Regions from separate parts of the Paenibacillus sp. JT22N7 genome, predicted to be linked through region 2. Evidence: a T-box and tRNA genes for the amino acid it is inferred to sense, from the RefSeq annotation. Region 2 holds a T-box; the other holds one or more tRNA genes.
The links. The T-box of region 2 lies ahead of AC50Y5_RS24390 (valine--tRNA ligase). A T-box ahead of a tRNA ligase gene usually reads a tRNA of that ligase, here a tRNA-Val.

Region 1 (15,628 bases), on a different contig from region 2:
ACCAAGCCCAGCATGGGGAGACGCTAGCGGCAGTTTGTCATAAATACAACGTTCCTCATGCGATCATGGAGGAAGCCAATCCCCATGTGAACCCGGCTCAATTAAAAGCAGGGGAAATGGTATACATTCCGCGAATTTCTAATATGATGTGTCAAAAGACATATTCGGAGACGGCGGTTGGCGGCCAGCAAACTCAGCCCATGATGTATCCCGGGCAGCATTCCTAATCTTTACTTGAAAATAACAATAAGCCGCCGATCGCTGTGATCTGGCGGCTTATTTCTTTTATCTGTAAATATTCAAGTGATAAACATTGTGATTTTTGAAAAGCTATGCTTACATATAGTGTTATTATTCAAGGAATTGGTGTAAAATAGCTAATAGAATAAACTAAATTAATAGTAAAGGAGCTTATTTTATGGATACGATTCGTTCTTCGCAACTGTTATTGCCGAAAGTTTTTCGGGTCTTATTTCTTTCACTGCTCGTATCGCTGGTCGGCTTCTTAATCGGTCAGGTTGTTCCGCCTGTACTGGCTATGCCGCTGTATATAGTGGAAATTGGACTTCTGATTGCACTGCTCTTTTTACGAAAAAAGAAATCGATCGGCTACACGCTGATGTACAGCTTTATGTTCGTATCCGGCTTGACGATGTATTTCGTCATTGTGAGCTATATTAGCATGCTGGGCGCTTCACTGGTATTGCAAGGTCTTGGCGTTGCGATTCTTGCATTTGGCGGTACGGCGCTTTACGCGATTAAGTCGAAGCAGGATTTTTCATTCCTCGGCGGCTTCTTGTTCGCTTCCACTATTGTACTTGTACTGATGACACTCGTCGGCTTGTTCCTCCCCTTCTCGGGTACAACAGAGCTGATGGTATCCGGCTTCGGTATTTTGATCTTCATCGGTTGGACGCTGTTTGACTTCTCGCGTCTTACTCGTCAAGGCTTTAGCGATGAGGACATTCCGATGATCGTCGTGAGCATTTATCTTGACTTCGTGAATCTGTTTCTGTTCATTCTGCGTTTCCTTGGTGCTAGCCGAGACTAAGGACGTGATTTTCAAGGAAGAGCGATCAGCGCTGCTGGTCGCTTTTTTTGAAACGCACCGCGCCGCCAAAGGACGGCGACAGCCGTTTCACCTTGTTTGATTCTGTCATCCGGGTGGACAGGAGCCGCATTTTTCGATTTAATAGAAGGATGGACGTTTGGTAAAGGTGGTAAGAACAAGCTAATGGCGAAATCAAAATATTATGTCGTTTGGGTAGGCAAGCAAGCAGGCGTATTCGCAACATGGAAGGAATGCCAGGAGCAGGTGAATGGCGTTCAGGATGCGAAATATAAGTCCTTTGAATCCAAGGCGCTGGCGGAGGCCGCTTTCAAGGAGGGCTGGCGCAGCCACTGGGGCAAGGGGAAAAGCACGGCAGGCGGCGCAAGCAGCAGCTCGGGCGGTTTTAAGAAAACGGCTTCCAAGCCGCAAGAGTCCGGAGAAATCGATTATGACAGCATCTCTGTAGATGTCGGTACGCGGGGCAATCCGGGTCCAGTGGAGTACAAGGGAGTCGATACGCAGACAGGCGAAATTTTATTTTATGTAGGGCCGATTCCGAATGGTACGAACAATCTCGGTGAATTTATCGCCGTTGTGCATGCACTTGCCTATTTGAAGCAGAAGGGCAGCGAGAGAACGGTATACAGCGACTCCAGAACGGCACTCAGCTGGCTGCGTAATAAGAAGGTCGCATCGACCCTCGTAAGAGATGCCTCTACAGCAAAAATTTGGGCGCTGACAGACGAAGCGGAGAGATGGCTCAAGACGAACACCTATCCGAATAAAGTGCTCAAATGGAACACTGAGGAATGGGGAGAAATTAAAGCAGATTTTGGGAGAAAATAACGTTATACATAGAGAGGGGACTACGCGGTGTTTCAGCAGTTGAACAATGATTGGGCAGCTAAGCTGCAATTTGAATTTGAACAGCCCTACTTCAAGAAATTAGAAGTTTTCTTGACGGAGCAATACAGCACCAAAACCGTTTATCCGAAGCAGGAGGATGTGTTTAATGCGCTTAATTACACGTCTTATGAAGGAACGCGGGTCGTTATTTTAGGACAGGATCCTTATCATGGAGAAGGCCAGGCGCATGGCCTGAGCTTCTCCGTGCAGCCAGGAGTTGCGGTTCCAAGGTCGCTGGGCAACATATATAAGGAGCTTCATGCAGACTTGGGCTGCCCGATTCCATCCCATGGCTCGCTGCGAGCTTGGGCAGAGCAGGGGGTGCTGCTGCTAAATACGGTGCTGACAGTGGAAGCGGCCGCAGCCAACTCGCATAAGAAGAAGGGCTGGGAAACCTTCACTGACCGCATCATTACTGCGCTTAATGAACGCGAGCGTCCGGTCGTATTCATTTTATGGGGAAATCCCGCCCAGAAGAAGCTGGAGCTCATTGACACGGACAAGCATAAAATCATTACGTCCGTACATCCTAGTCCATTGTCTGCCCGTGGCGGATTTTTCGGCAGCAAGCCGTTCTCGCAAGCAAATGGTTATCTGAACGAGCTGGGAGAGCGAGAAATCGATTGGAGTATACCGGCATTATAATTTTTCAAGCTGTATAACCGCATTCATTCACAAACCAAAAGCCGCTGAACTTGCGTAATGGCTTACGCGTAGTTCAGCGGCTTTTTAAAATGGTTTTAGCTGAAGCTCTTCAGCTTCAATTATTAGGAAGCGACAGACGTATTGCTGCCCGCAGGAGCAGCAGCGGAGCTGCCTGAAACGGCATTAGCGGCTGTTGGAAGAACGGGCTTGAATTTAGCATCTACATAAGTTGTAACCTGTACTTCTGTAATCACTTGGGGATACATTTGATCGGGTTTAGGCTCCGTGCGCTCTAACTTAATAGTGGCTTGGTCGCCATCAAACGTGATGCCGGAAATTTGAATGCCATAGCCTGGATGAGGCACCGTTGCTGTTACCGTCACTTTATTGACTTCAGCATTGACTGGCGTAACGGTCAATCTTGCATCTGTGAAAGGGTTATCCGTTGGCTCATTTCCCGTAGCAGGTGCTTCATTTTCCTTCATTTCCTTCATAAATGCAATTCCATCATGCAGCCATGCCGCAGCATCACTGCGTTTAATGGAAGCCGTTGGGTAAAAATTTTGCTTTGCGTCAAGCGTTGCGATTTTGCTGAGGAGCAGCTTTTGGATATTGCCCATAAAATCTGGATTTACATCGGCCTCATCATTAAGCATCACATACATTTCAATCATGGCATAAGTCACTTTATTGTCAATCGCTTTGAACAAATGCTGCGCGAATTGCTCGCGAGTCATCACGTCATTTGCTTTCACATCTTTAGCTACACCAAGATCGTAGAAATGGGCGATGATGAAAGCTTGGGAGTACCATTTGTCATCTTTAATATTCGTATAATAGTCGGCTGCCAGCGGCTGCTTAATGAAACGAATATGATCGAAGTTAAGCTCAAGTCCTTTGACAATCATGGAGATTCCTTCTGCATAAGTCAGTTTGCCCTGCGGGCGGAAATTGCCGTCTTTGTCCCCGGAAATAATGCCTTGCTGCTGGAGCGCTTCAATTTTTTTGGCATTCGGGTCATTTTTGACATCGTTGAAGGCCCAGGCACTTTGTCCGATTGTCAGCATCATCATGGTCAAGATAAGGGTTAACAGTAGTGGTTTTTTCTTCATTTCCAGTCACCTCTTTATTTTTTTCGCTTTCTTATATCATCCCAGACGTTGCTATTTCTTTTATTGTTGCAGAACGAAGTAAAATCGATTCATTTGTTCGCTTATAGGCTAATTAGCAAGCGTACTATTTTCTGTCCAACATGAAAAAACGGGAAGGATTGACCTTCCCGCTCCACACTTGCCTATCCTATACTTTAATATCTAGTAGGCTGCCGACATTTGGATTTACACTGAGCTCCATCATTTTGATAAGTCCTTGTGCCTGCACTTGCATTTGGTCTTGGCCAATATCCAGCATGCGAACCGATACAGCCGTGCCGAGTGATGCTTGACTAAGTGACGTTGATAATGCTGCTATATCCATTATTCACCACCTCCACCTTTATTATCGGCAAGCATGGCGGAGGGATGAATACAATTAGGCAAAAAAATAACCCGCATCGCTGCGGGTCACAACCATATATGTCGAAAAGAGAGTAAAGTCAGTATGCGCCTCGCACCTTAAATAGAAATGAAACGAAGCTGATTTTTAGCTTAATGCTTTTTTTCTATGATATAAATGGCCATTCACGCACGCATCTTTAAGCAAAAAAAAGAACCCGCCGGAAGGCGAGTCGTCAAGGATTAACTATATAAATAGTGGGGGGTCATGTGATTAGTATAGGCAGCCAACCTTAAAATAAAATGAATGCCAACTGATAACAACATTAAATTTATATTTCAAGGCCATCTGATCATTTTTTTTGAAAATAGGCAAAAAAGTAGCCCGCTATTCAAGCGGGCCCAAAAATATATTAAAAGGGAGTATGTTGCTAGTATGGATTAACCATCTGAAACTGCACTGAAACGAAGCTGAAAATAAAATAAAAAAAGCTCCCATTGTGTCCGGGAAGCCTTGGCGTTTCCTTATTCTTTTTTCTCCTCTTTGACAATGACTTCATCTGGCGCATCGAACGGTACGCGATCTTCTTCATAATACATGGGTGAATCACCTCCTGCTTAAAGTCAGTATGCACCTGTTTAATTATCTGGGAATGAACGTAATGTAAACGGAAAATTAAAAAAAGAAGCAGCGGCACCCGTCCATCGAGGCAAATACCCATTTTGCCTGAAAGCCCAACCCTTTTTGGCTTTTGACCATATGATGCTGTGTACCTTAAAAAAAGGAGATGAGCAACGAAATGGGATATGAAGTAGGAAATGTAGGAGTAGGTCCAGGATACGGTGGCTGCGGAAATAAAGTAGGCGGTGCTTTCACAAGCCCAGGCGCTATTCTTGTACTGTTCATTCTATTGGTTATCATCATTTGCTCCTGTATGTGGTAATAGAAGCGGCTTAGTTCCATCCTGACCTAATCAGTATTTCCTTAACCATGCGTTCTAAGTTAAAAATAGAGAAGAAGCATCCCCTTGCCATGTTATGGCAGGGGGATGTTTTTTTGCCTAATTTCATAATCTCCATGACAAATGCTTTGAAGAAAGGGTATGATTTAAAGATGGGTTGAAAAAGGCATGAGTTAAATGAAGGTCATGTACTAAAACATAGAATGGAGACGGAAGTAATGGCAAAGAAACCAAAGCGCCCGACAAGGGATGAGTTTGAATTGGAGGAGCTCGGAGAGCGCCTGGTTGAAGCGTATCAAGAGGGTATTGAGCTGCTTTTTGAGGTGTGGAACTGGGAAGAACCCGTTGCGGGGCTAATTGTAAAAATGGATTCCCGGACGAGGCTGGTGCACGTAGCGAAAGGTGAAGAAATTACTAAAATTCCGTTCATGGATATTATGAAGGTGAACAATAACGCAAGCTAGCCGAAGCGGCAGATGCTCCTTGTTTTTGACGAATAAAGTCTAGTTTTGTTGGGAAATGTCATTAAAATGCTAGAAAAGAAGTATCGAAAGTGCTAGCAAATATTCCTCCTCACCACTTAGAATGGACTCTACTGGTAGATTTAGGGTTTCAAAAATGTGGAGGAGGTTTCTGTTATGAAAAAAAAGCACGGTGTAGTCAAATTTGGAATCGTTTGTCTTGCGATGTTCGTTTTGTACCCGGCGGTGCAGGCGTTTGCAGCTTGGAACGATGTGCGTACAAGCTATGCGACGTATACAGGCTCAGGATATTCGGGCGGTGCAGTACTGCTTGATCCGATTAATCCGAATATGGAAATTACGGCCTTAAATCCGACTGATATGAATTACAATGGGGTCAAAGCGGCGCTTGCGGGCGCTTACTTGGAGGTTACGGGGCCTAAGGGCAAAACGGTCGTCTATGTCACCGATTTATACCCGGAAGGCGCTCCGGGAGCGCTTGACTTGTCGCCAAACGCTTTTGCTAAAATTGGGGAAATGTCGGCAGGCACAATCAATATTTCATGGAAAGTCGTGAAAGCGCCGATAACCGGAAATTTTTCGTACCGGGTGAAGGAAGGCAGCAGCCAGTGGTGGGCGGCGATTCAAGTGCGCAATCATTTTTATCCGGTCATGAAAATGGAATATAAGAAGGCTGGCGCGTGGATCAATCTGGAGAAAATGGACTATAACCATTTCTTGGGCACGAACATGGGGACAAGCCCGCTGCAGGTTCGGATAACCGATATTCGCGGGAAAGCGGTTCTGGATACGATTCCCGCACTTCCAGCAAACGGTACATCAGGCGCTTATATAGTTCCGGGAAATGTTCAATTCCCGAGCTGAAATGGAGCATAGGCTGAAAACAAAAAGCTTCATTCTCCGGTTGATTGGAGGACGAAGCTTTTTTTGAAGCTCAAAAAAAATAATAGCAAAATGGTTGACTTTTCCGCTCAAGCTTGGTATATTAATAAACGTCGCTAATATACGATCTGTTAGCTCAGCTGGGAGAGCACTATCTTGACAGGGTAGGGGTCAGTGGTTCGAGCCCACTACAGATCATACAAAGAAAAAGCCTGAGAAGCCGCATTATATATGGTTTCTTGGGTTTTTTCAATTTTTTGCTTACTGTCAGTGAAAAGCGATCTGGGGACGGATTCTTTGCTAATTGATTTTATAAGACTATTCAGGATCAATCTTGTGTACTTTTTCTAGAAAATTTATCGAATTTATTCGCTGTGCGTTGTCTAACTTTTTTGGTGATATGCATGTAAGTGTCAGCTGAGGTCGATAACCTGGCATGCCCTAGTCTACGCTGAATCACAATGAGAAGGGAATCAAAGTTAGCTGCATCATCTTCGCCATCTTCTAAAATTAGAGTACCTGAACTGTGTCGTAGCCCGTGAAATTTAATAAATCGACTCGTAATCTCCAAGTGTTTTCTCCTCTCTTTTCGATGCTACCTTTTGCCATTTCATTCCCCTCAACAGAACGTATGTTCTTTTTTGTCTATAAGAAACCGCCTCGCAGCGGTGGAAGCGCAAGATCATAGAGTGTTATGCATTTTTTTTGCTATTTATTTTACTTCTTCTTACTTTCCCAAAAAAGAACTGTTAGAAATTCTTTTGCTTTAAGTTTGTCTTCCTTACTTATTGGCGCGCCATCAAATAGCACTTCACCATCAGCTTCTAACAACCTTTTTAAATCAAAAATGTCGTTTTCTGTTGCCCAAGAAGGGGCTTGAATTTGTTCCTCGCGTCCTAAAAGGTAATCCGTAGAAGTCCCGAGAATTTCCGCTAGGGTGTCTAAATCTTTGCTAGTAGGCGTTACTCTGTCATTTTCGATGTGCCCGAAATTGGAATTGCCCATCCCTAACTTATCCGCAATTTGTTTTTGTGTAAGATTGAGGGATTTTCTTAAAACTTTAATACGGCTTCCTAGTGACATAATAACTTTACATCCTTCCGAAATAAATTGTATTAAAAATACTGTTGACTGTATTTGAAATACAATGCATGATGATCACAACGAATAAACAAGGTGGTGACAAATTGAAAAGAGTCGAACTCAAAAAAGCTAGGGTTGATGAGGGGTTGACTCAAGAAGCACTGGCTTCTGAGTTATCAGTACATGTTGATCATATCCGAAGCTTAGAATACGGTCGTATAAATCCAAGTGTTAAACTAATGAATAGAATTTGCGACCGACTAAAAGGCGAGCCGAGAGTCTTATTTCCTGATCTATAAAACAGTATTATTAATACGACAAATTCATAATACTGTATTTAAAATAGGATGTAAAGGTGTGCTTATTTTTTTGCCTATAAAATGTATTTAAAATACGATTTAGGGGGCTGTAAGCTGGGTATTTCAATTGAGTTATCCATAAGAACAATCATTTCGGAAGAAGTGGCGGCAGCTGAACGGAGAATCCGAGAAAGTCTTAGTATGAAAGCGGCTGAAACATTGACGTTAAGAGAGGATGATTGGAAGCGGGAACAAGAAGATAACTACAAACCATAGTAATCATAAGAGGAGGAACATTCATTATGTCAGATAGCAATGAAAAAGCCACCGTTGCAGCGGCGGCAGATGATTTAAGTGTTGATACTCGAAATACTTGGTCTTCTAGGTAGTAATGGGACGAATGTAAGAGAGAGGAGAAAAGCATGTATGAGTGAAACGAAAAAAGAATCAGTTTCAAAATTGGAGACTGATATAAATATTGTAACTGACATCATTTTTTAGATCCTTGTAGGAGACGTAACGGATGGAGTTACGGATTTGGTGAATGATGCATTTCTGAATCTCGGTGTTCGGATAGCAGGCGGAGATGGCCTGGGAGAAGCCTGTGAGGTTATCCACACAGGTGATCAGAGTGTCCTGTACACCACGGTTTTTAAGCTCGTTTAATACACTGAGCCAAAATTTAGCGGACTCGTGCTCCCCAATCCACATGCCTAATACGTCCTTGTTGTCATCTAAATCGATGCCAATGACCATGTAGGCTGCCTTATTCACAATGGCGCCGTCTTGCTTCACTTTGTAATGAATCGCATCCATAAATACGACTGCGTAGATGCCTTGCAGCGGCCGATTCTGCCATTCTTTAATGAGGGGGACGATTTTGTTCGTCACGTTTGAAATCATGGTTGGTGAGACGTCTATTCCGTACAAATGATGGAGGTGATCTTGAATATCCCTCGTACTGACACCTTTCGCGTACATCGCGATGATTTGGTCTTCAATACCGGTGACGGTGGACTGATGCTTCTTTACAATAACGGGCTCAAACTCACCATGACGATCACGAGGCACGGCTATCTCCATTTCGCCGTACTCGCTCGTTACCGTCTTTTTCGTTTTCCCGGTACAACTATTACGTGTCGCTTTGCTTTTCACATCATGCTTCTCATAGCCCAGCTCCGTGTCGAGCTCAGCCTCTAGCATGGATTGCAGCGTCTCTGCAAATAGCTCCTTCAAGGCCGACTGCACATCTTCCATCGTTTTGAGGTTGTTTTCCTTCACAAATGCCTTCACTTGTTCCTTATTGAATCTCGCCATCGGTGCCATCCTCTCAAACCAGCCTTTCTTCTATTGTAATAGGGTTTGAGAGTTTACACAGAATATTTTACAGACTCGGAAATTGGGTTTAAAACGATTAGGATTGCTTACCATGTCGTTCTATTTTCTGTTTTTCCTTTTCCCAGAGGGCTTTTATACAAAACAACAAGGGTCAATACGCGTGTTGCCCAATGCACCCATACTTCTAATTTTAAATTAAAACCGCCGGGTGCTCCCGACTCTTCACTGTAATAGCTATATCCATCACTACGAGTTGGATCAACATTGATTGTTCTATGACCAACCTCCTGTCCTAAAACGAACAATGAAGCCTTAACCTCTTCGACGTCACCTTCAAATTCGACATAAACTCCAGGTACACCTGGTACATCGACGTCTACCTTTGGCATTTTATCACTCCTTGTATTTGGTCGTTCTTTCTTATTCTTACCAAGCCTGAAAAAATAATGTGTTTGTTCAAAACACCAATATAAGGGGCATCGCTCCAGAAGTGTAGCTAGATTGTTTTAAGCCCTATAGCTCCATACAGCATAGAAACGAGGTGAGAGTTTTGGTAATTCAGGCTTTAATCGACGAAGGAGCAATATTCTTCTGCAGCCATAGCGGCGGTAAGGATAGTCAAGCCATGTACGACCACCTAAAGGTCATAGTTCCTGCCCATCAGATTGTCGTGGTCCATGCTGATCTGGGCTGCGTGGAGTGGCAGGGGGTTCAAGATCATATCCTTGAAAACACAAGCCATGAGGTATTTGTAGTTAAAGCAAATAAAGATTTTCTTGAAATGGTCGATGCCCGCGGTATGTGGCCGTCAGCTAAACACAGGCAATGTACCAGCGATTTAAAACGGGCGCCGATTATGAAGTTTATCAGGCACTATCTCAAGGACCGTGGTCTTAAAATCGCCGTCAACTGCATGGGTATTCGGGCTGCTGAATCAACGGCCAGAGCGAAGAAGGAGCCGTTCCGCTATAACGCTGCTGAGAGCTGTGGACACCGCGACGTGTGGGACTGGATGCCGATTTTCGAATGGAAGACAGCAGAGGTATTCCAAGCAATTGCGGATGCTGGACAAAAGCCTTTCTGGGCTTACGCTGTTGGCAATGAGCGTTTGTCGTGCGTGTTTTGCATCATGGGTAGTAAAAACGACCTGCAGCACGGGGCTATAGCTCCATACAGAGAGGAGGACAAGCAATGATCATACAGGGCGACAACATCATTGTAGTGCCTGTTATGGAGGCAGGGCAGTTTCAGGTATGCGTCACGTCGCCTCCGTATTGGGGGCTGCGGGATTATGGTATACCGCCGAGCGATTGGCCGGAAGTGACTTATACTCCCATGCCCGGCTTGCCTGCGGTGACGGTACCAGTACCAGCATGGCGCGGTTGTCTAGGGCTGGATCCTACGCCGGAAATGTTTGTGGCTCATACGGTGCATGTATTTCGGGAAGTATGGCGCCTGTTGCGGGACGATGGGACACTGTGGCTTAATTACGGTGATAGTTATGCATCTAGGCCTAATAGCGCCGATCAGAATTGGCCAGACCCAGCAAATCCCAAAAAGGGCGGCTCGCGCTGCCGAGTTTCTGTTAATAAGGGTATTAAGCCAAAAGATTTAATAGGCATACCGTGAAGTGTGGCATTCGCGCTCCAAGCAGACGGCTGGTATCTCAGAATGGACAACATTTGGCATAAGCCTAACTGCATGCCGGAGAGCGTCAGGGATCGCCCTACAAAGGCTCATGAATACGTGTTCCTCATGTCAAAATCGGAAAAATATTACTACAACGCCGAAGCGATTAAGGAACCAATGGCAGCATCTAGCATTGTGGGATTGTCACAGGATTTCGAGGGGCAAGCTGGATCAAATCGCGCAAACGGAGGCGCCAAAACGAACGGGACCATGAAGGCAGTAGGTGCGGCATACAGTTTTGCTCGAAAGGTTAATGAAGGAGACGTGCCTGGTAAGAGCAAGCAGCATAGAGAAGATAGAGTAGATGTGAAGTATTTTGGCTTCCGGAATAAACGCTCCGTGTGGAACAGGCAGCTCGGTTAGCGACAAGGTATTTGATCCATTCGGCGGGAGTGGCATGAGTTTAGAAGTGGTGCATAAACACAGGCGAAAATGTACGATCATCGAGATCGGGCCGCAATACGTGGAAATAGCTGAACGCCGGACGGCTAACGTTCAGCAGATGCTGCAATTATAACCCCCTATAGAGGGGAAAGGAGCAAGCTTAAAATGATAGTCCGGATCGAGTATGTAAGAGCGCTTGTATGAGCAAGCACTCCACAAGCTTAGCAATGAGGTTTCTTTTTCCAATGCTTCTTTCCGATAATAAGAATTTTTTGACCAGGTTTAACAAATATAACTTTAACCTTTTTCTTTTTGGCATATTCGTATCCCATTCAAATCATCTCCTTTCCGTCAATTAATCTATTATATTCAAAGTTTAATTGATTCGATTGTGCATTTGATATATTGGGTAAAATTGGGGTTTTAGCTGTGGAGGTGGAGCACAAAATGAAAGCTATTACAATCATACAGCCATGGGCGACACTAATCGCGATTGGTGCCAAGCAATACGAAACGCGCGGTTGGCCGACAAAACATCGGGGGGCACTAGCAATTCATGCTGGAAGCCAGAAGTCAATTTTGGTTGGTATGAGGAAGGCCGTTACGCATGGGAGCTTACAGAGGTTCGGCGGCTTGCAGGGCCGATAGCAGCCAAGGGGCAGCAGGGGCTTTGGAATTGGGATGATCAAGCTAAAGGATACTGATGGGCCGTAAAATCTATATCCGACAGAAGCTATATTACTTTTTCGAGAGCATATCTGACGTCGAGCTGGTATTCGCGATGTACGAGGACGTGGACGGCGATATCCATTACCGACGTACCGATTACGACACGGACAAGCATACGATGCCAGCGAGTCATTTTTATAATCAGTTCAGGCGAGAGTCAGGCTAACAGGTACTAGGAGGGCTGATCATGACGGAAGGCAATAAATTTGTGAACTGCCTTTTATGCGACGGAGCAGGCGTTTTGTACGAACTGGACAATACAGCATTTGAATGTCCGGTATGCGAAGGTGAGGGCGGAGAATTCGAGAATTACCGCCAACTCAACGATACAACACAATGAATAATGAAGTGCATAGAGGAGGGTAAAAAAAGAAAAGCAGCCATTATTGGCCGCTCAAGAAGGGTGCATCTGATGCATAGCAAGGAAATGCTTTTCAACTTCACTTAGATGTTTTCTATATTCGCCTCCATAGTAAACGTGTAACGGATGATCTATATATTCATATTTATCAGCAAGCATCTTATACGTAGAGGCTAATTTCAAATGATGTTCCCATGCCATCCTATTATCCAAATCGTTACCATCCTTTTCAAGTGTGTAGGCAATAACAATGTATGTTAACGCCCTAAGTGAGGTGACAAATGGGAGGGAACGACAGATGAACAGGCAGGAAACTTTGAAAAAGTTAGATCGCATCACGGATATGAGTGACAAGGAAATATTAGAAAATGCGGCGTGGATTAGAGACGTAGCGAGCAAAGCCCACATGCATATAAACGTAAAGTCGGGCACGGTTAAAACGAATGACGTTCATGGATATGCGAAAAAAGTATACCCGCAGGTCTATGAAGTCGACGGAAATGACCATTTATCTGAAAAGAAAGATCCTGCTTTATGAAAGCAGGATCGATAAAATTAAGCATTTACTGGCTCAGGTCTTTTTAATTGGAGCGGAGGGGGAATTAGCCAACCTTTTTCTTTATTCATTTCCAAAATACGAACAGCAATACCTGTCTTCGAGAGATGATATTTAGCGAATAATGCACCAATATCTTCCCTTAACGATTGCGTCATAGCTTGGCTGCATGCAACGATTCCTGCAGCCGTGTCTGCGGAGATAGCAGCAGCAATCTCGGGATCAGTGAATCTCGCACCAACTGGGATATCCTCAAGTTTAACTGGTGGTCTTTCCGCTAATAAAGGAGCAGGCGCAATCCCATTGTTAGTAAGTAATTCGTCCAGTTCTCTGATCTCAAGCTTCGCTTGGTCGATAAGTGCATCCAAGATTTTCTTGAGGTCCTTGTCGCCGGCATGGTTCATGAACGCTTGGTAACATGACACGATTCCTTTTGCTACCATTGAAGCTTGCCACACACCGTAGATTTCACCATAGTGCATAGGTTCGTCTTTTGGATTACCGCTTAAAATGCCCATTTAATTTGCTCCTTTTCATTCCTTGATTTTTACTGAATTAATTTGCTCAGAGATCAGATAAATATGCAATTCTGCGTATATTTTGATTTTTGAAATTACTTCTAGCTGAGGCTGCCAAACATACAGAACCCCTGGTTTTAAGCAGGGGTTTTTGGAAAAATTATTTGGTTAATTATTTAGGTGCGTTCCCGATCACGGCTTCTTAAACCAAACAGTCCGGCCAAGCCAAGCAATCCGAGCCAGCCCCAATCAAAATCATTATCATCAGTCGTGGCATTTGTTCGGTAGTTGTTCGCGTTAAGATTTGTGTTACCTTCTGTATTATTGTTTGTTCCATAGCTGTTCATCTGGCTGTTGTTTGTTGCATGGGAAAGGCTTGGCGTTCCTTGCGCAAAGGCAGGAATAGACAGTGCAGATGACAGAATTACTAAGGTGAATAGCAACGGGAATAATTTTTTCATTACATTAATCGCTCCTTGTTTTGAATTTATCACGAGTATATGTTTCCCTACGGGGAAAATAAATATTCTGTTCTCGATAAAAAATCATTATGATCTAGATGCGAAAAAAAGCCTATAGAATCAGCCTTCCGAAATGGATTGAAGAATACAGAAATACATGGGAGGGAACGACAGTGCCAGAAGAGTTTGGAATTGGCGATATCGTCACATGCCCGCATTGTAAAAGAGATTATGTCATCGAATTGGGTTGGGGTTTTATGTGGTCGACAGAGAGTCAATAGAGGTCATCGGCAACATACACGACAATCCCGAGCTACTGGAGGCGAGCAGCCAGGTACGCGCAGGGGCATTGAGCGGCGCAGCGTGTATCAAAATACCGTGCTGCTGGACCCGATGATTATGCAGAGCTTTGCGAATCCGGTTAATAGTCGGAGCGGATCGTCACTCACTGAGGATGAGAAAAAGGCGCTGGAGGAAGTATTGGAGATTAAGCCCACAGGAGAGTGAATGTTATGTAATGGCTCATGGGCATGTGATACCGCATCAACAGATTGCACGGATGCTCAAACTCTCCGAAAGTAGTGTTTCAACCTATATAAAGAGAGCTCATGAAAAAGTGTCAAAAGGCTGGGAAGGTACATTATTTTGAAAGGGGCGTTTATACTATGCCAGAAGAATATACAAGCACAGAACAATATCCATCCGTGCTAGTGGCATCCGACATACAAAAGATACTCGGGATTGGCGAGAGGCAAACTTACGATTTGATGAACTCGGGACAATACCATGTATTGAGGATCGGGAGAATGAAGAAAGTTTCGAAAAGTGTATTCCTTAGATGGATGGAAGGAGAGGCTAAATTTTAATATAGGAGGCCCACCCCAATAATCACTATTTTCCCTTTAATATCAAGGCATCACACCATTAAAAAATTGGCGCGAAAGTTGGTGCCGCAATAGTGAAAAGTAGGGGTGGGAACAGGAAGACAAAGACTATTAACAAATGAGGGAAATGCAATGCCAACAAGCTCTAGGAGGTCAAAGGAAGCTATGGTAATACCTTGTCACTATCTTGACAGGGTAGGGGTCAGTGGTTCGAGCCCACTACAGATCATACAGTAAAGAAGGTCCGAGAATCCTTTTATAACAAGGGTTTTCGGTCTTTTTTTGTTTCTGATTAATATTTGCATCATGCCGTATAAAATTTTCAAAAGCTACGCATCCTATCGATTGAATGCCGAGTGGCGGGCGGTAATTGCCGCTCACAATCCGAAGGAGGCGAGCTTTGAATGAGCACGAATGAAATGACTGGCGGGGAAAGAGAACATATTGTAGCGGTACAGAAAAATGGCGACGGTGACCTGACGAGTTTTAAAACATCATCGGGCCGTGTACTGGATTACCAGACGGCGCTGCAAGAGGTGCAGGCAGGGCAGATCGCTGGCGTGAATGCTTTCAAAGGCAGAGATGGTGAAACGTATATCCGTGGCGACGCGGACGGCGATCCTACAAACAATTTGGACCAGCTTCCGATGTTTTAAACGGCAAGCCTGAGCTAAGCATAGCCAGCAGCAAGAAGAGCCTGACGCGAAAAAACGTCAGGCTCTTTTTGTTATGGTTGCTGATCATTTCTGCGACTACCTACACCGTATAAATCTCACGCTGCTGTACGAAGCGCATTTTCCCCGTATGGCCTATGTAATTTTCCATCGTATCCCCGTAATGCATGAGCCACACCTTCTCCTGCAGCAGCTCTGGCAGTGTCAGCAGCTCGTCGAGACAGGCATGTA
Region 2 (15,628 bases):
AAACAAAGATTTCTGCTTTTGCGCTGAACGGATAAAATATTTAATCATCGTTGCTGTCGTTTCAAAGTCGGCAATTACGCCATCTTTCATTGGACGTACTGCGCGAATATTGCCCGGCGTTCTGCCGATCATTTTTTTCGCTTGCTCGCCAACTGCTTCTATCGTTTTCGTATCGGTACGCAGGGCTACCACAGACGGCTCCCTCACGACAATTCCTTTTCCTTTTACGTATACAAGAGTATTAGCTGTTCCCAAGTCAATGCCAAGATCTTTCGATAAACCACCAAACATGTTAGTGCTCCCTTCTGAAATGCCACAATCCTTCTTATTATATTACATGTAGCCTTGTTCCTTCAAACTAATAAACCTTCCATCACCAATCACCAAATGATCCAGCACTTCAATGCCTACTAGCTCGCCAGCAGAGACGAGCCGCTTCGTCAGCGCAATGTCTTCAGCACTGGGCGTAGGATCGCCGCTCGGATGGTTATGCACGCAAATGAGCGAGGCGCTGCTGCATTTAATAGCCGCACGAAATACTTCTCGCGGATGAACGAGCGACGCATTCAGCGTCCCCATCGATAGCGTCTCTTGGGCGATAATGTGATTTTTCGTATTTAGAAAAAGACAGACGAAATGCTCCTTTTTCAAATGACGAAGCTCATCCATGACATAATTCGCCGCATCCTCTGGCCTCCGCACCGTAACAACGTCGCCATTGCCTGTACGAGACACTCTGCGTCCGAGCTCAAGTCCTGCGCGCAATTGAATCGCTTTCGCCGGGCCAATGCCGCGAATCGCTGTCAGCTCTTCCAGACTCATATCCATCAAGTTGCGCAAATTGCCACATTCCTTCATGATATTACCCGCAAGATGGACAACTGATTCCTTTTTTGTACCCGTTCGCAAAAGAATGGCCAATAATTCCGTGTGACTGAGCGCTTCGGCCCCATATTTAATTAATCGCTCTCTTGGACGTTCTTCCTGTGGGACATCACGAATAAATTGGCGCTGCGACTCCATGCCCATCCCTGCTTTCGTAAGTTAGCTTGAAGTACGTGGATCAAAATACATATATGCGATACGCCGCCAGCATATCTGACAGCAGTGACAACGGCAACCCGACAACGTTGAAATAACAGCCCTCGATCCGCTCAACAAGCGTAGCCCCATAACCTTGAATACCATAAGAACCGGCTTTGTCATGCGGCTCTCCAGTAGCTATATACCGATTAATCTGGTCTTCCTTTAGGGGCCTCATATGCACCTTCGTCATGCGATGAGCCGAGGATTGTTCACCATTATGCGTTAAAACACAAGCTACACCTGTATATACTTCATGAGCTCTGCCTTGTAGGCTGCTCAACATCGCAAAAGCATCTGCCTCATCTGCTGGCTTGCCCAGCACATGGCCATCCACAACGACAATCGTGTCCGCGCCAACGACGATAGAGGGTTCCGTATTCCCCTGCATCCGCAAAAGCTCAGCCGTTGCCCGCGCCTTGCGCAAGGAAAGCTGTTCTACAATTTGCTCGGGGCTCCAATCGGAGGGCACACTTTCGTCCGCTTCCGAGGACAAAATATAAACCGGCAAGGAAAGGTCAAGAGAGGCGACCAGTTCCTTCCGGCGCGGAGACGACGATGCCAGCACGAACTGGCTGATCGGATTCATAGGTATAGCGCTCCTTCGTTTAAACTTACAGTTTGCGATAAAGCCATATAGCCACTATAACACCAATAATACTGAATAAGCTAATTTGGAAGTTAATCGTCATTGTAAAGCTCAGTACATACAAATCAACGGCAGGAGACCACGAAGCCTCAATCGCTTTGGTCAAGAAAGTTATTCCCGGTATCGACTCCAGCCAGCGTGCCACCAAGGCCCCCGCAAGCAGACCGAGCACTAGGAAAAGCAGTAACATCCAGCCGTTTTTCTTCATTGTTCAACGCCTCTCGCCAAGTAATGACAACTGCTCTCTATTATACCTTAGTATGATTTCCGTTTACAATGCGCGTATAGTCTCAAACCACGATTTTTGTGTCAGGATCGCTTCCATTAGAGCTCGCTGCACCGACCACAAGTGCGCCTGAGAAGGATTTTTATCATATTCCGTAAGCGACGAAGCCGCTGTATTTACCGCTTGAACAACCGCACCCATCGACGCTTTACCCGCCTCGTCTTGAATCCCAGACTCCATCGCCTTTATGCTGAGCGTCCATTTTTGATGCTCCGTCCGCCAAGCCTTCGCCGCATTTTCGCCAAGCGGCGCAAGAACCGGCTGCTCCAGTTGGGCCAGCGCCAAATCATCCAGCATGCTTATCAAGGCATTCGTCTGCTCAAAAAAACTGCTTGCAGCTGCCGCCTTCCCCGTAAAAGGAAACTGCTCTGGTGCCTGAACAATAAGCTCTTTCACATATACCTCGGTACCAGGCAGCATTTTGCTCAGCGCAATTGCCCTGCTGCGATCGCCCGCCATCCCCGCATATACCCGAAAGTCGTCTGCTGTTGTCGCAGCAGCAGAAGCAAGTCCCCTGCTAGCCAGCTCCTCCATTGCGGCATCTCTGCCCTCTGAGTTGCTAAATACGCCATATTGCAGCAAATGGTAGGCCTGTGGCTGAATGGCCAGTTCCACCGTTTCAAGCGGCGCAGCTGAGCTTCCGCTATTTCCCGCACCTGCTCCCGTGCCCAAGCCATTTCCCGCATTTTGCGATGCTGGATTCCCGCTGACCGCGCTCGACTGCCCGCCCGCTGGATTAGAAGAGCTAAGCGAGGAGGAATCCAAAAATAAAGACAACAGCAAATAACCGAATAAGGCTCCCGTTGCCAGCGCCCCTGCTACCGATAAAAAAACATTGATCCAAGATGGCGAATGTCCAAGCCTGCGTATCGAGCGAACCGGACGGTTGCCTAAATCAAGCTCAGGCGAATGCCGCTGGCCGTCATCAGCCCATCCATAGCGGGTATTTTCTGGCCCATGCTCTATTGCATCGCTATTGCGTTTAGAACCGCCGAGAGAAGGCACCTGCTGTTGAAGGTCATTAAATACTCCCTTCTCCTCCACTCTTTGCTGCTCTTCAGAAACGAAAGCAGGCGGCTCATTGTCTGCGACATGTCTGGATGTTTTCGATGCTATGGACGAATCGGCAGGCGAATAGGTACGATTAACAGTCACTGTATTAGATTCGTCAGGCAAGTGATGATCCGACTCGCGAATCAACTGCTCCAGCTGATCCATCTCCTCATCGACCTGGGTGCTCCATGGACTGAACTGCGCATCTGAATAAGAGGCTGTATTTTTATATAAGGGGATGACTCTCGCAAAATCTCCCTGCTTCGAAGCACTAGGCTGCGCAGCAGCAGCTGGAACTTCCACAGCTGGCTCCGCTGCGGCCATCTGCTTGTTTTCGGAGCGCGAAGCTTGTCCGGCTTGGTCGAAACGGTACGTAATGCGGTTTTTTGAGTTCATGTCATTCTCTCCTTGTCTCATTCTTCTATTCCTACTCTATGAGACAATTAAGAGATTTATGATTATGAACAAACGGATACGTAAATAACATTCGCAGCTTACCTCAAGTTTCGTACAGTCGACAACCTTTTTTGCTATAAAAATCTAAGGGAATTGTATCCAGCCCCTCAATGCTGCGCTAGCTCATTGGAAAACTTTATTTAAATGGCGTCAAAGACATTGCCATCGTTTGGGTGCAGCTCCTTCTTATTACGCAACAAAAAACGCTGGAAAACGATTTTCACGTTTTCCAGCGTTTAATGGAGCTGCCTCATGCAGTGGATACCTGCTTTATTTACGGCCTGCCTTTAACCATTTAGCCAAAGCATCCGCTGTTTTCCAAATATCGCCGGCTCCCATCGTGATGACAAGATCGCCAGCCGAAGCAGCTGTCTTCAAATACTCCAGCACTTCTTCCTTTGTTGCAATAAAAGTCGTATTCGCATTGCTGTTCGTCTTAATAAGCTCAACCAGCTTCTGCGAGTTGACGCCCTCAATTTGCTGCTCGCCAGCTGGCGAATAAATGTCGGTAATGATGACCTCGTCCGCTTCCGGAAACGCCCGGCTGAACTGGTCGAGAAGGAAATAGGTACGCGTGTAGCGCTGCGGCTGGAACACAGCTACAATCCGTTTGCCCGTCGCTTTGGCAGCACTGATCGTCGCGCTGATCTCGGTTGGATGATGGGCATAGTCGTCAATAACGAGAATGTCCTCTACTTCGCCGAGCACTTGGAAACGACGCTTGGCCCCAATGAATTCACGAATAGCGCCCGCAATTTGTGCAAATGGCAGCCCTGCTTCCAGACAGGTAATAATAGTAGCCATCGCATTATATACATTATGTTTACCTGGTACAGACAGTTCAACCTCGCCCAAGAGCTTCCCTAGATGGGTTAATTGGAACGATACTTTACGGTCACCCAGTACGACTTGCTCCGCTTTGTATTGGGCCTCGCCATCAATGCCGTAAGTAACGAGCTGAGATGGATCGAGCGATTGACTTGCATACAGCTTGCTAATGATCTCGTCAATATTGTCATCGTCAGCACATACGATAGCTTTGCCATCCGGCTTTACCTGCGACAGAAATTGAACGTAGGCATCTTTCAGCTTGCCAAAATCACCGTCATAATTTTCCAGATGATCCGGCTCAATATTGGTTACAATCGCAATCGACGGATGGTAATGCAGGAAAGAGCCATCGCTCTCATCTGCCTCCGCTACTACGTATTCGCCGCTTCCGGCTTTTGCATTCGTACCCACGTTTACGATCTCGCCGCCAATAATGTAGGTTGGATCCGTTCCGCAGTTTTCCATCACAAGGGCAATCATCGACGAGGTCGTCGTCTTGCCATGAGCGCCTGCAACGGCAACGCCTTTGCCTTCATTCATCAGCTGGGCAAGCATTTGGGAGCGATGCAGCACCGGAATATTTAGCGCCTCCGCTGCGCACCGCTCTACATTGTCTTTGGTCAGTGCTGTGGAGTAAACAACAAGCTCCGCACCTTTAATATTTTCCGGTTCATGACCGATATAGATTTTTGCGCCTTTCGCCACCAGCTTCTCTGTGAGTTCCTGACGAGCGACATCAGAACCAGTTACCGTATAGCCCTTCTCCAGCATGACGCGGGCGATAGCACTCATCCCGTAACCGCCTATTCCGATGAAATGAACATGTTTTGCTGTATTCAAAGACGGTTCACCAACCTTTTTCAGAATCCGAGTTGTACAATAAGCGGGCGCGAACGTCCGCTATTAAATAAAGCGTTCCGGTCACAACCCCAAGGTCTGTTTCCCCGGTCAAATGCTGCAGCTGCTGAAGCGCCGCTTTCCAGTCAGGCTCTACAATCAGCTCAAAAGCCTCTTTCCCCTGCACAGAACGTATGAGATCAGCCAGCGCCTGCGCATCTTTTTTGTTGCGAAAATCAGGCTCGGTCACAATTAGCGTATCTACTATTGGCAGTATATGCTTCATAACCTCACGATGATTCTTATTATCCAGCATACCCATCATTAGGATTAAACGATCATAGCGATAGGTTGTTTTTAGCGCAGCAGCAAGCGTCTCCGCCCCTTCAGGATTATGCGCTCCATCAATGAGAATACGCGGGGAATGCGACACCATTTCCAGACGTCCAGGCCATGCCGCAAGGCGCAGCCCCTCCTCCAGCGCATCATCCTCCACGATGAGAGCCGCATATTGGCGAAGCACCTCAAGCGCCATCACTGCAACCGCTGCATTCGTGCGCTGATGGGCGCCGTTCAGCGTGATCGTCAGCGGATGGATAGGGCGGAAAAGCCCATCGAAACGGAACGTTTGCTCATCCTCGCGAACCGAAAGCGCCGTCTCGCTGAACTGCTCGCCTAATAAATACAGCGAGCTTTTGCTGTCAATCGCCTTTTGCCGAATAACTTCGATCACTTCTGGCTGCGTAACCGCACTCACGACAGGAACGCCAGGCTTAATAATGCCCGCCTTTTCCGCCGCTACCTTCTCCAGCGTATCGCCAAGGCGATCCATATGGTCATGCCCGACATTGGTAATGATGGAGAGAACGGGCGTCACAATATTTGTAACGTCCATTCGTCCGCCGAGCCCCGTTTCCCATACGACATAATCGGGATACGTTACCTTCGCGAAATACAAGATGGCCAGCGCCGTAGACACCTCGAACATCGTCGGAGAGCCCTGCTCGGTTGCCGCAATTTCCTCAACGACAGGCTTTAGCACATTCGACAGTTCAAGCAGTGTCTGCTCTTCAATATCAGCGTTATTATATTGAAAACGATTCGTAAACTTCGTAATGTATGGCGATGTAAACGTACCTACATCATAACCGCATTTAATAAGCGTGCTCGTCAAAAAAGCACAGGTAGAGCCTTTGCCGTTCGTTCCAGCCACATGGATAAATTTCAGTCTGCGATGTGGATTACCCAGCCGCTCCATTAAGAGCAGGACTCGCTCAAGACCAGGCCTTATCCCGAAAGGAATAAGACCATTTATCCAATCTACTGCTTCCTGGTACGACTGCAGCCCGCCGCTTTCCGGCTGGCCCGAGAGCTGATTCGTCATCGTAGAAACGCCTTCTTTCTTCCCGGTGTCTATCCGCGTAAATCCGCGATTCTAGCTTGAACCTTATCGCGTTTGTCCGCATAATCCTTCATTTTGGAGCGTTCCTCTTCGATGACCTTCGCAGGAGCCTTCGCTACAAAGCCCTCATTGCCGAGCTTCTTCTCAATGCGGGTTACTTCGCCGTTCAGCGTCGCAAGCTCTTTCTCAAGGCGGGCAATTTCCTGCGAAATATCAATCAGCCCTGCTAGCGGGAAGTACAGCTCTGCGCCCGTAACAATACTGCTCATCGCCTTATCCGGAGCTGCTAACGCAAGACCTGCCTCCAGCTTCGAGGTTCCGCAGAACCGGCGGACAAACTCATCATTGCGGGTCAAAATGATCGCCTCGGCTTCGCTCGTCGGCTTAATCATCAGTTCGATTTTTTTGCTCATCGGCACGTTTACTTCCGCGCGAACGTTACGCACCGAACGGATAATATCCATCAGCAGCTCCATTTCCTTCACCGCTTCAGGCGCTTCCAGCGCAGCATCGTATTCCGGCCATGCTGCAAGCGTAATCGTCTCGCCTTCATGCGGCAGATGCTGCCAAATTTCCTCACTGATGTAAGGCATAAACGGATGAATCAGACGCTGCGTGCGATCAAGCACATAAGCGAGTACCGATTTAGTCGCTTGTTTCGCTTCTTCATCGCTGCCATAAAGGTTAAGCTTCGCAAACTCGATGTACCAGTCGCATAGGTCATCCCAAATGAAGTTGTACAACTGGCGGCCCGTTTCTCCGAACTCGTAGTTGTCCATCAAGCGGGTTACTTCGCGAACGGTTTCGTTAAGACGGTGCAAAATCCAGCGATCCGCCGTACCCAGCTTGCCGGTAATATTAATGTCGCTTGCGGTGAAGCCTTCCAAATTCATCAGTGCAAAGCGCGACGCATTCCAAATTTTATTGGCAAAGTTGCGCGACTGCTCCACCTTTTCAAAGCGGAAGCGCAAATCCTGCCCCGGTGTACTGCCTGTCGATAGCATATAACGCATCGCATCTGCGCCGTACTGTTCAATGACTTCGAGCGGATCGACGCCGTTGCCAAGCGACTTGGACATTTTATTGCCGTTCGCATCGCGTACAAGACCATGAATCAGCACGTCCTTAAACGGCTTTTGATCTGTGAACTCCAGTGCAGTAAATATCATTCGAGATACCCAGAAAAAGATAATGTCATAGCCCGTCACCAAAACATTCGTCGGATAGAAGCGTTTTAAGTCCTCGGTTTGCTCTGGCCAGCCAAGCGTCGAGAATGGCCATAGACCCGAGCTGAACCATGTATCCAAAACATCCTCGTCCTGGCGCAGCTCCGTGCTGCCACAAGAAGAACAGCTCGTTACATCTTCGTCGGAAACATGCATTTCACCGCAAGCGTCGCAATACCAAGCAGGGATACGGTGTCCCCACCACAGCTGGCGGGAAATACACCAGTCATGTACATTTTCAATCCATTGCAAATAAATTTTCTCAAAACGGTCTGGAACGAAGTTTACGCCTTCGCCGGATTTTTGCGCATTAATCGCCTGCTCCGCGAGCGGCTTCATTTCAACGAACCATTGCGTGGACAAATACGGCTCAACGACCGCACCGCTGCGCTCGCTGTGGCCAACCTGATGCACGTGATCCTCGATTTGAACGCACACGCCCTGCTCCTGCAAATCCTTCACGAGCTGCTTACGGCAGTCGAAACGGTCCAGTCCCGCATAAGGGCCAGCTTCCGCATTCATCTTGCCGGACTCGTCCATAACGATAATTTGCGGCAAATCATGACGAAGGCCAACCTCGAAGTCATTCGGATCATGGGCAGGCGTAATTTTTACAGCGCCGGAGCCAAATTCCTTGTCAACGTATTCGTCGCCAATAATCGGAATCTCGCGTCCAATGACCGGCAATACGATCATTTGACCAATGAGGTGCTGGTATCGCTCATCTTCAGGATGAACGGCAACCGCGCTATCGCCCAGCATCGTTTCCGGACGCGTTGTCGCAACCGTAATATGCCCTGAGCCGTCCTTCAAAGGATATTGCAAATGATACAAATGACCGTTCAGCTCTTTATGCTCAACCTCAATATCGGACAAAGCCGTTCTAGCAGCCGGATCCCAGTTGATGATTTTTTTGCCGCGGTAAATGAGGCCCTTCTTGTAAAGCTGTACAAACACCTCGCGCACAGCCTTCGACAGCCCCTCATCAAGCGTGAATCGTTCGCGCGAATAATCAAGCGACAGCCCCATTTTTGCCCATTGGCCGCGAATCGTTCCCGCATATTGCTCCTTCCAATCCCAGACCTGCTCCAAAAAAGCCTCGCGTCCCAGATCGTAGCGGGATTGTCCTTGCTCGCGGAGCTTCTGCTCCACTTTCGTCTGTGTCGCAATGCCTGCGTGGTCCGTTCCTGGCAGCCACAAAGCATCAAAGCCCTGCATCCGCTTAAAGCGAATGAGAATATCCTGCAAAGTGAAATCGAGCGCATGCCCAATGTGCAAAATTCCCGTTACATTCGGCGGGGGAATAACGATCGTATAGGTCTTGGCTTCCGGGCGCTTGCCCGCTTCAAAAAATTTTCCATCCATCCAGAAGTCATACCACTTCAGTTCAGCGGCTTTCGGGTCGTAGGTCGTCGGCATCGCCGGCGTCGTTTGATTTTCAGACATAAGCTCCATCCTCCACATATCGCATAATGGCATCATTACTTTAATTTTGAATACAAAAAAAACCTTCCGCCCTTATAGCAAAGGACGAAAGGTTAGCTTCCGTGGTACCACCTTTGTTCCGCGCGTCTTGCAACTGCACGGCACTCAAACAGATAACGGCTGTGGCCGGCTTGAATTAACGAATAGCAATCCGCTTGATTCAAGCAACTCCAGGGCGACTTGTACGAGTAAAATCCTGCGGAACTCTCAGCACTAACGGCTCCGCTCTCTGAAGGCTTGGCTGCGTACTCTTCCCCTTCAACGTCGTTCGTTGACTTTAAGACATATTTATTTAATAATACCCTCTTTGTGAAAAAAAGTCAAACAACAAAGCCCATACAAGTTATTGTATTTCATGCTGTACGCCAAAAGTAAACGGCTGTCGTCCTCTGGCGGCAAAGCTACCGTTTTGCGATGAAATACAAGCCGATTATAAGGGTGAAAGTTATAAATGCTTATATTTAAGACGGATTGTAATATGAAGTGCGACACTTCATCCATGAAGGCTTCGTGAGCCGATCGCCAGCCGAGGCATTTGCGAGGGCGGTTGTTAAATAAGCCGAATCGCTTCAGCAAGCTGTTCGTCGGTAACGGAAGCGAAATCATGTCCTTTGGGGAAGAACTCCCGGAGGAGGCCATTCGCGTTCTCGTTGAATCCTCTTTGCCAAGATGAATAGGGATCTGCAAAATAGACCTTAACGCCATGAACGGCCTCCAGAATCGCGTAACGAGCAAATTCTTTTCCTCGATCCGTTGTCGCCGTTTGAAACGTACCGTTAAAGTATTGGCTAGCTACGACACCGAAGACGATCTCCATGGAGTGAGCCGTTCGATCCGGTAGGGTCAGGGCGACAGACGCGACTTGCGTTCGATGAAGGTGGCGGCGCATGCCTTGCTTTTGCCTCGGCTGGAGACAACCGTGTCGAGTTCCCAATGACCGAACGTCGTGCGCTTGCGAACTTCTTTGGGATGCTTGCTGATCGGGTTACCGACCAGGAAACGTCCCCTCCTTTCAAGCGGTTTCCGACGTTTGCCTTTATGTCGCAGCACCCTGACCTCTCCAGCGGCCAGACGTCCGTCGTAGAGCCATCTGTAGATGGTTTTGAAGCTTACAAAAGAGAGCCCTTCGTCACGGCGTTTCTCTGCAATCTGCTCAGGGGACCACGTCTCCTGCAGCTTCTGGTTCAACTCTTCGGCAAGAGCTACCATGTACTTGCCAGCAGGCACACTTGACACTCTCAACTCATGGTAGGATTGCTGGGCAGATTTAGCCGCATACGTTTCTCTGCGTTTGCCGCAACCGCGTTTCAGTTCACGGGCAATGGTAGAGGGATTGCTACCTAGCTCACGTCCGATCTTCCGACAGGACCAACCCAGTCGATGAAAGGCTTCTAGTTGTCCGCGTTCGATTATGCTAAGATGGGAGTAGCTCATGTTGGGTTCTCCTGTAAACGATGGTGGTGTGGTAACTTCCATTTTACACGAAACCAACAGGGGCCTTTTTGTTTTTCTAGGTGTCGCACTTCATATTACAATCCGTCGTTAAATTAAATAGATAGTTTATAAAAAAACCAAATGGGACTAATAATAGAACATTTAATAGTTGCTCTCTGAGCAGAAATGTAAATGTTCCGAAAGCCATAATGGCTTATAATTTATAAATACAAGAGAATCTTGATCTTGTTTTAGATGATTTTATGGGTCTGTCAATAGTTTTGTGTAAACTCTGTTAAATGATTTAGTGAATATAGGGGTAATCCGCTCCTCGAAGTGGATGGACAACTGAAGGATAATCTGTCCCCAGCCCTGGACGCGACCTGTCCATTCCTCATGAGATCCATTGTGGATAGATACAACATCTTCAGCAGCGATTCATCGTTAGGGAAAATGGTTTTACCCTTGGTGACCTTGCGGAGTTGACGATGGTAACTCTCAATGACATTCGTCGTGTAGATGATTTTACGAAGTTCTTCCGGATACTGAAAGAAGGCGGTTGTTTCCGTCCAATTGGAACGCCAAGAGCGAACGGCATGTGAATACTTCTTGCCCCATAGCTGCTGCAGCTTGTTCATTGACCGCTTTGTATATCGGCTTTAGGGCAGCTGCTACCGCCTTTAAATCCTTATATGACACGTGTTTCATCGAGTTGCGGATTTGATGTACGATGCATTTCTGAACATCGGTCTGGGGATAGACTGCGGCGATGGCTTCACTAAAGCCGGTAAGGTTATCCGCACAATTGATGAGGATGTCTTTCACGCCACGACTTTTGAGATCGTTTAATACACCTAGCCAGAATTTGGCGGACTCGTTCTCACCGACCCACATGCCTAAAACGTCCTTATGGCCTTCCAGAACAATGCCGATCACCATATATGCTGCCTTATTCACAATCGCATTCTCATGTCGCACCTTGCAATGGACGGCACCCATAAACACGACAGCATACACCTGCTGAAGAGGCCGTTCTGCCACTGCTGGACTTGGGGCAGGATGCGTTGGGTTATGTTGGAGATAGATCTACACCATAGATATGGTTGTAATGCGCCTGGATATCCCTAGTGAACATACCTTTGGCATACATAGAGATAATCTGACTCTCCATGCCGGAGAGATCGTTCTGATGCTTTTTAACGATTTGCGGCTCGAATGTACCTTCGCGATCACGCGGTGTGCGTACCTCAACATCGCTGACTTCCGTCGTCCCTGTCTTGGCAGACGTCTTGCCGTTGCGACTATTGCTCGTCTTCATGTTCTTCGTGTCGTGTTTCACATAGCCCAAATGGGTGTCCAGCTCCGCCTCCATGAACTCCTGGAGCGTTTCCGCAAAAAGATTCTTTAAAGCATTCTGGATGTCCCCAGCAGTCTTGATGTCATTCTCTTGAATAAAGCTCTTTAACTGTTCCTTCGTGATCATGCCCATTATGATCTCCCGCCTCTTCGTTGTCTACTACTAGAGTAGCTTGGTTTAGGAGTTCACACAATTTATTTTACAGTCTCGATTTTATCGGAAGTCTTAGTGTACAACCGTCAAAACTTAAATGAACAGGACCACCGAAACGGTCCTGTTCATTTAAGTTTAATATGAATAATTTCATTTTTAATTGTAGTTTCTTATATATCCAGTTGCTTGGTTGTTATATGCTCCTACCTCAATTTTATACTTCCAACCTACATTCATGTAAAAAGTAAGTGATTCTGTGCCGCCTGAACTTGGTAGGAAAATATGTCCAGTTCCTGGTTCACTAACTGTCCACTGTTTCCAAACTCCGTCGCCGTTATTATAGTAAACGTACAAAGAAGCTTTTGCAGTAGATGTAAGTGTAATTTTTCCGTACTGCCCTGCTCCATCAATGGCACTTGACATAGAAAAAAAATTAGGAGCTGAAGTAACACTAGTAGATTGTCCAGCTACTAGAGGTGCTATAGCAACACTAGATACATTTGAAGAAGGAACTGTATTAACATTAGATTCATTTGCAGCAAACGAAGGTACTGCAGCGATTAATGAAATACTCGTTACAAGAAATAAACTGGCAATCTTTTTTTTCATGGTGGGATCTCCTCTAATATCTTCTAATTTTGTAAGCAAATTAATTATATCAAAGTTAAATATAGAAGTAAAGGAAATAGATGGATGGATATATCCGGTTGACCGCGGATCACGCGGCACGTACCTCCGGACAACCTTATCAAAAAAATTGGAATGTGAATCCCTTGTAATATATAGGGGAATGTGAAATGGAGCAGTTCTGACGTATAGGAGACTTCGGGAAGAAGGTTCGAAAGCATGGAAACACCGTTGATGGCTGGTTCAAACAGCTTGAGGATAGCAGAGTTCATTATGTGGGACGTGCTGGGAATGAAAAGGTATATGATGGGCTAGAGTTACAGATTGCTGAACACATACGGGAACGCCGAGAAGGCAAGCCGCCTTGAGCGTTAGAAGCTTCTTTCAGACTTTGCCTGATGAGATTGAATTAAGACCGTTTCCTGAAGATGCAGGATACAAGTGAATCACAAGTGTTGGACATAGAAGGGTTAAAGAAGGCGTTGCAAGCTGAATTTCAAGCAATGGCACAACAGGCAGCTGCTGCTGTTCAGGCGTTACCGGATCCGTGGTACTTACCTTCACTTCCTTGTCCTCGTTCACCTCCTCCCGTGGTTTTAGCGCTTTTCCCCTCGGTTTTGACGATCCGTTTCAACGGCAGCATTTAGCTCATCGAGATAATCTCTTGTGTTTTTCTTCACTTGTTCTTTCGTGTATTTGTTTTTGTTCGCGTTCGCTTTGACATGGGTCGAATCCGAAACCAGTACACGACCGCCGACCATACAATGCGTGATGGCCTGCAGCACAATCTCATCAAAGATGTCTTGAAAAACAGAATTATCTTTAAACCGGGTACGGCGGTTCCAACTGATCGTCGTGTGGTCTGGCACACGATCAGTTAATACCAGACCTAGAAACCAGCGATAGGCGAGATTCATTTGCACTTCTCGTTCAAGTTGACGTTCGGAACGATTGCCGTAGAAATAGCCCAGAAAGATCATCTTGAAAAGAACCAGCGGATCAATGGCTGGGCGCCCATTATCTTGTGAATACAAATGCCGAACCTTTTCATCAATAAAGGAAAAATCGATGTACTTGTCAATTTTGCGAAGCATATGATCAGCAGGTACTAAGTCTTCAATGGAAACGAACTCGTAACTTTGTTGTTTTCTCGATTAGAACGCAGCATAGGGCGACACCTTCCGTTCGTATAGGTTACCATTATTATACCATAGTAACGCGGTGTCGTGTTAAAACAAATGCTTATAAAGATGGCTGTCGAGAATTTCTCGACAGCCTGAAGACATTCTATAATAGAATGTCTTCCAACCAAGCAAATATTTAACTCAACAATAGTTAGACTATTTTTCAATCTAATTCCAGATTTATTTCTGGGCTACGGAATATAAAGCAGCTGCCCTTCCGCTACCGCCGACTCATTCAAGCCGTTGTACAGCAAAATTTCACGCGGATTCAAGCTGTAGCGCACTGCAATGGAATCAAGCGTCTCGTCGCGCTGCACGATGCATACCCGGATTTTACGGAATTCATGCTCATCGGATTGCTTCAAAAATAAATTGCGCCACTCGATTTCATCGCCTGCAGGCTGCTGAGCCTTCGTCTGCTCAAGCGCATAATCCGCCGCCTCCTGCTCAGCCTGCCGCGCCAATTGCTCGCGCTTGCTCGTTTGCAGCAGCGTCACAAGCCCGACGCCTGATGCAGGAGCACCAGTTGCTTCCGGAGCCTTGCTGCCAAAGGCAATGCGCATCTCCTGCTTCTCCGGCTCCGCTTGCTGCTCCGCACCTGCTTCCTCCGCCTCCTGCCATTCGCTCAAACGCTCCAGCTCGCTATCCTGCCACGGGGATGTTTCGTAGCTGCTCTGCTCTGCTCCCGCCGGAATGTAAGATTCCTCTGCCTGCTGCGGTTGTCCCCCCGGGCTCCAGCCAAAGTCCTCCGCCTGTTGATAGGCAGAAGCTCCCTGCTGCCTCTCCTGGGCAATACCATGACCAAGCCCCGTTACGGCTGGCGGCTGCGCATAAGCAGGCGGTGGATTGAAATTAGCGTTAAAGCTCGGCTGTGCCCCGGAATGATCCTGTCCCTGAAACCACTCTGCTGCCGACCAGCCTGCATCACGCGGCAAAGGCGAGATCGTAACGCCAGCCTCTTGCCCTTCTGTTTCCTCGCTTTCGTCAGCCGCTTCATACGCCCGCTCATTATAAGCATTATTAGCATTGTAAGCCTCAATTTCGGAATCAGACTCAGCGAACTGTTGAGCCCCAATAAACTCTTGTGCCTCATTATAACCTTGATTCTGTTCCTGCTCCCCCCTGAAAGGCAATTGCCCTTCCTGTCCAGCAAAATAGGGTTCAGCTTGCAGCCCATAAGCGGCCTGGTCAGCTTCATTAGCCTCTTCAGCAGCAAATGGTTCGCCGCTGCTACTACGCTGAAGCTCCTCTTCGAACGAAGCCTGGCTCGTATCTGCGCGATCATGGACGACGGTGAATGGCTCCTCGCGCCACGCTTCCTCCAGTTCCTGCTGCGGCTCCACAAGAATGCCGCGCAGCGACAGCACACCGGTAATGTTAAGCGTTCGCGAGGAAAGCAAATCTACGTCGAAATTATCAATTTCCACCGTCACATCGTCCAGCCGTGAAATCCGGTTCAGCGGCATCGTAATTTCGACGGGAATGAAATGCTCCAATGCCTGAAGCGGAGCCGCTTCGTTCGTACTGCGATATACCCCGCTTAGCAGCAGCTGGCCTTTCAATAC

Region 1: it encodes a tRNA-Val, which carries the amino acid that the T-box ahead of AC50Y5_RS24390 (valine--tRNA ligase) is inferred to sense. The anticodon was not compared.

Annotation. Positions count from the first base shown of each region.
Region 1 covers NZ_JBXENY010000015.1:96,833-112,460, reverse strand. The annotation lists gene AC50Y5_RS30155 (LysM peptidoglycan-binding domain-containing protein) at 1-227, shown strand, start outside; gene AC50Y5_RS30150 (Bax inhibitor-1/YccA family protein) at 419-1,051, shown strand; gene rnhA (ribonuclease H) at 1,235-1,897, shown strand; gene AC50Y5_RS30140 (uracil-DNA glycosylase) at 1,925-2,602, shown strand; gene AC50Y5_RS30135 (S-layer homology domain-containing protein) at 2,725-3,714, opposite strand; gene AC50Y5_RS30130 (YjfB family protein) at 3,902-4,078, opposite strand; gene AC50Y5_RS30125 (YolD-like family protein) at 5,276-5,521, shown strand; gene exlX (expansin ExlX) at 5,744-6,403, shown strand; tRNA gene AC50Y5_RS30115 (tRNA-Val) at 6,547-6,619, shown strand; gene AC50Y5_RS30110 (helix-turn-helix domain-containing protein) at 7,139-7,504, opposite strand; gene AC50Y5_RS30105 (helix-turn-helix transcriptional regulator) at 7,573-7,803, shown strand; partial or broken gene AC50Y5_RS30100 (IS256 family transposase) at 8,299-9,120, opposite strand; gene AC50Y5_RS30095 (hypothetical protein) at 9,228-9,530, opposite strand; gene AC50Y5_RS30090 (phosphoadenosine phosphosulfate reductase domain-containing protein) at 9,692-10,336, shown strand; gene AC50Y5_RS30085 (hypothetical protein) at 10,333-10,770, shown strand; gene AC50Y5_RS30080 (DNA methyltransferase) at 10,813-11,193, shown strand; gene AC50Y5_RS30075 (hypothetical protein) at 11,228-11,347, shown strand; gene AC50Y5_RS30070 (ASCH domain-containing protein) at 11,662-11,862, shown strand; gene AC50Y5_RS30065 (hypothetical protein) at 12,131-12,283, shown strand; gene AC50Y5_RS30060 (hypothetical protein) at 12,603-12,842, shown strand; gene AC50Y5_RS30055 (DUF3231 family protein) at 12,860-13,378, opposite strand; gene AC50Y5_RS30050 (WGxxGxxG family protein) at 13,555-13,839, opposite strand; gene AC50Y5_RS30045 (hypothetical protein) at 14,032-14,346, shown strand; gene AC50Y5_RS30040 (sigma factor-like helix-turn-helix DNA-binding protein) at 14,294-14,488, shown strand; gene AC50Y5_RS30035 (DUF3892 domain-containing protein) at 15,143-15,379, shown strand; gene AC50Y5_RS30030 (MBL fold metallo-hydrolase) at 15,480-15,628, opposite strand, start outside.
Region 2 covers NZ_JBXENY010000010.1:19,566-35,193, forward strand. The annotation lists gene AC50Y5_RS24355 (rod shape-determining protein) at 1-291, opposite strand, end outside; gene radC (RadC family protein) at 334-1,023, opposite strand; gene AC50Y5_RS24365 (Maf family protein) at 1,064-1,672, opposite strand; gene AC50Y5_RS24370 (DUF4321 domain-containing protein) at 1,698-1,940, opposite strand; gene AC50Y5_RS24375 (hypothetical protein) at 2,004-3,467, opposite strand; gene murC (UDP-N-acetylmuramate--L-alanine ligase) at 3,798-5,198, opposite strand; gene AC50Y5_RS24385 (bifunctional folylpolyglutamate synthase/dihydrofolate synthase) at 5,206-6,579, opposite strand; gene AC50Y5_RS24390 (valine--tRNA ligase) at 6,609-9,269, opposite strand; T-box leader at 9,347-9,579, opposite strand; partial or broken gene AC50Y5_RS24395 (IS30 family transposase) at 9,792-10,742, opposite strand; partial or broken gene AC50Y5_RS24400 (IS256 family transposase) at 11,004-12,231, opposite strand; gene AC50Y5_RS24405 (hypothetical protein) at 12,409-12,861, opposite strand; partial or broken gene AC50Y5_RS24410 (transposase) at 13,420-14,000, opposite strand; gene AC50Y5_RS24415 (LysM peptidoglycan-binding domain-containing protein) at 14,255-15,628, opposite strand, start outside.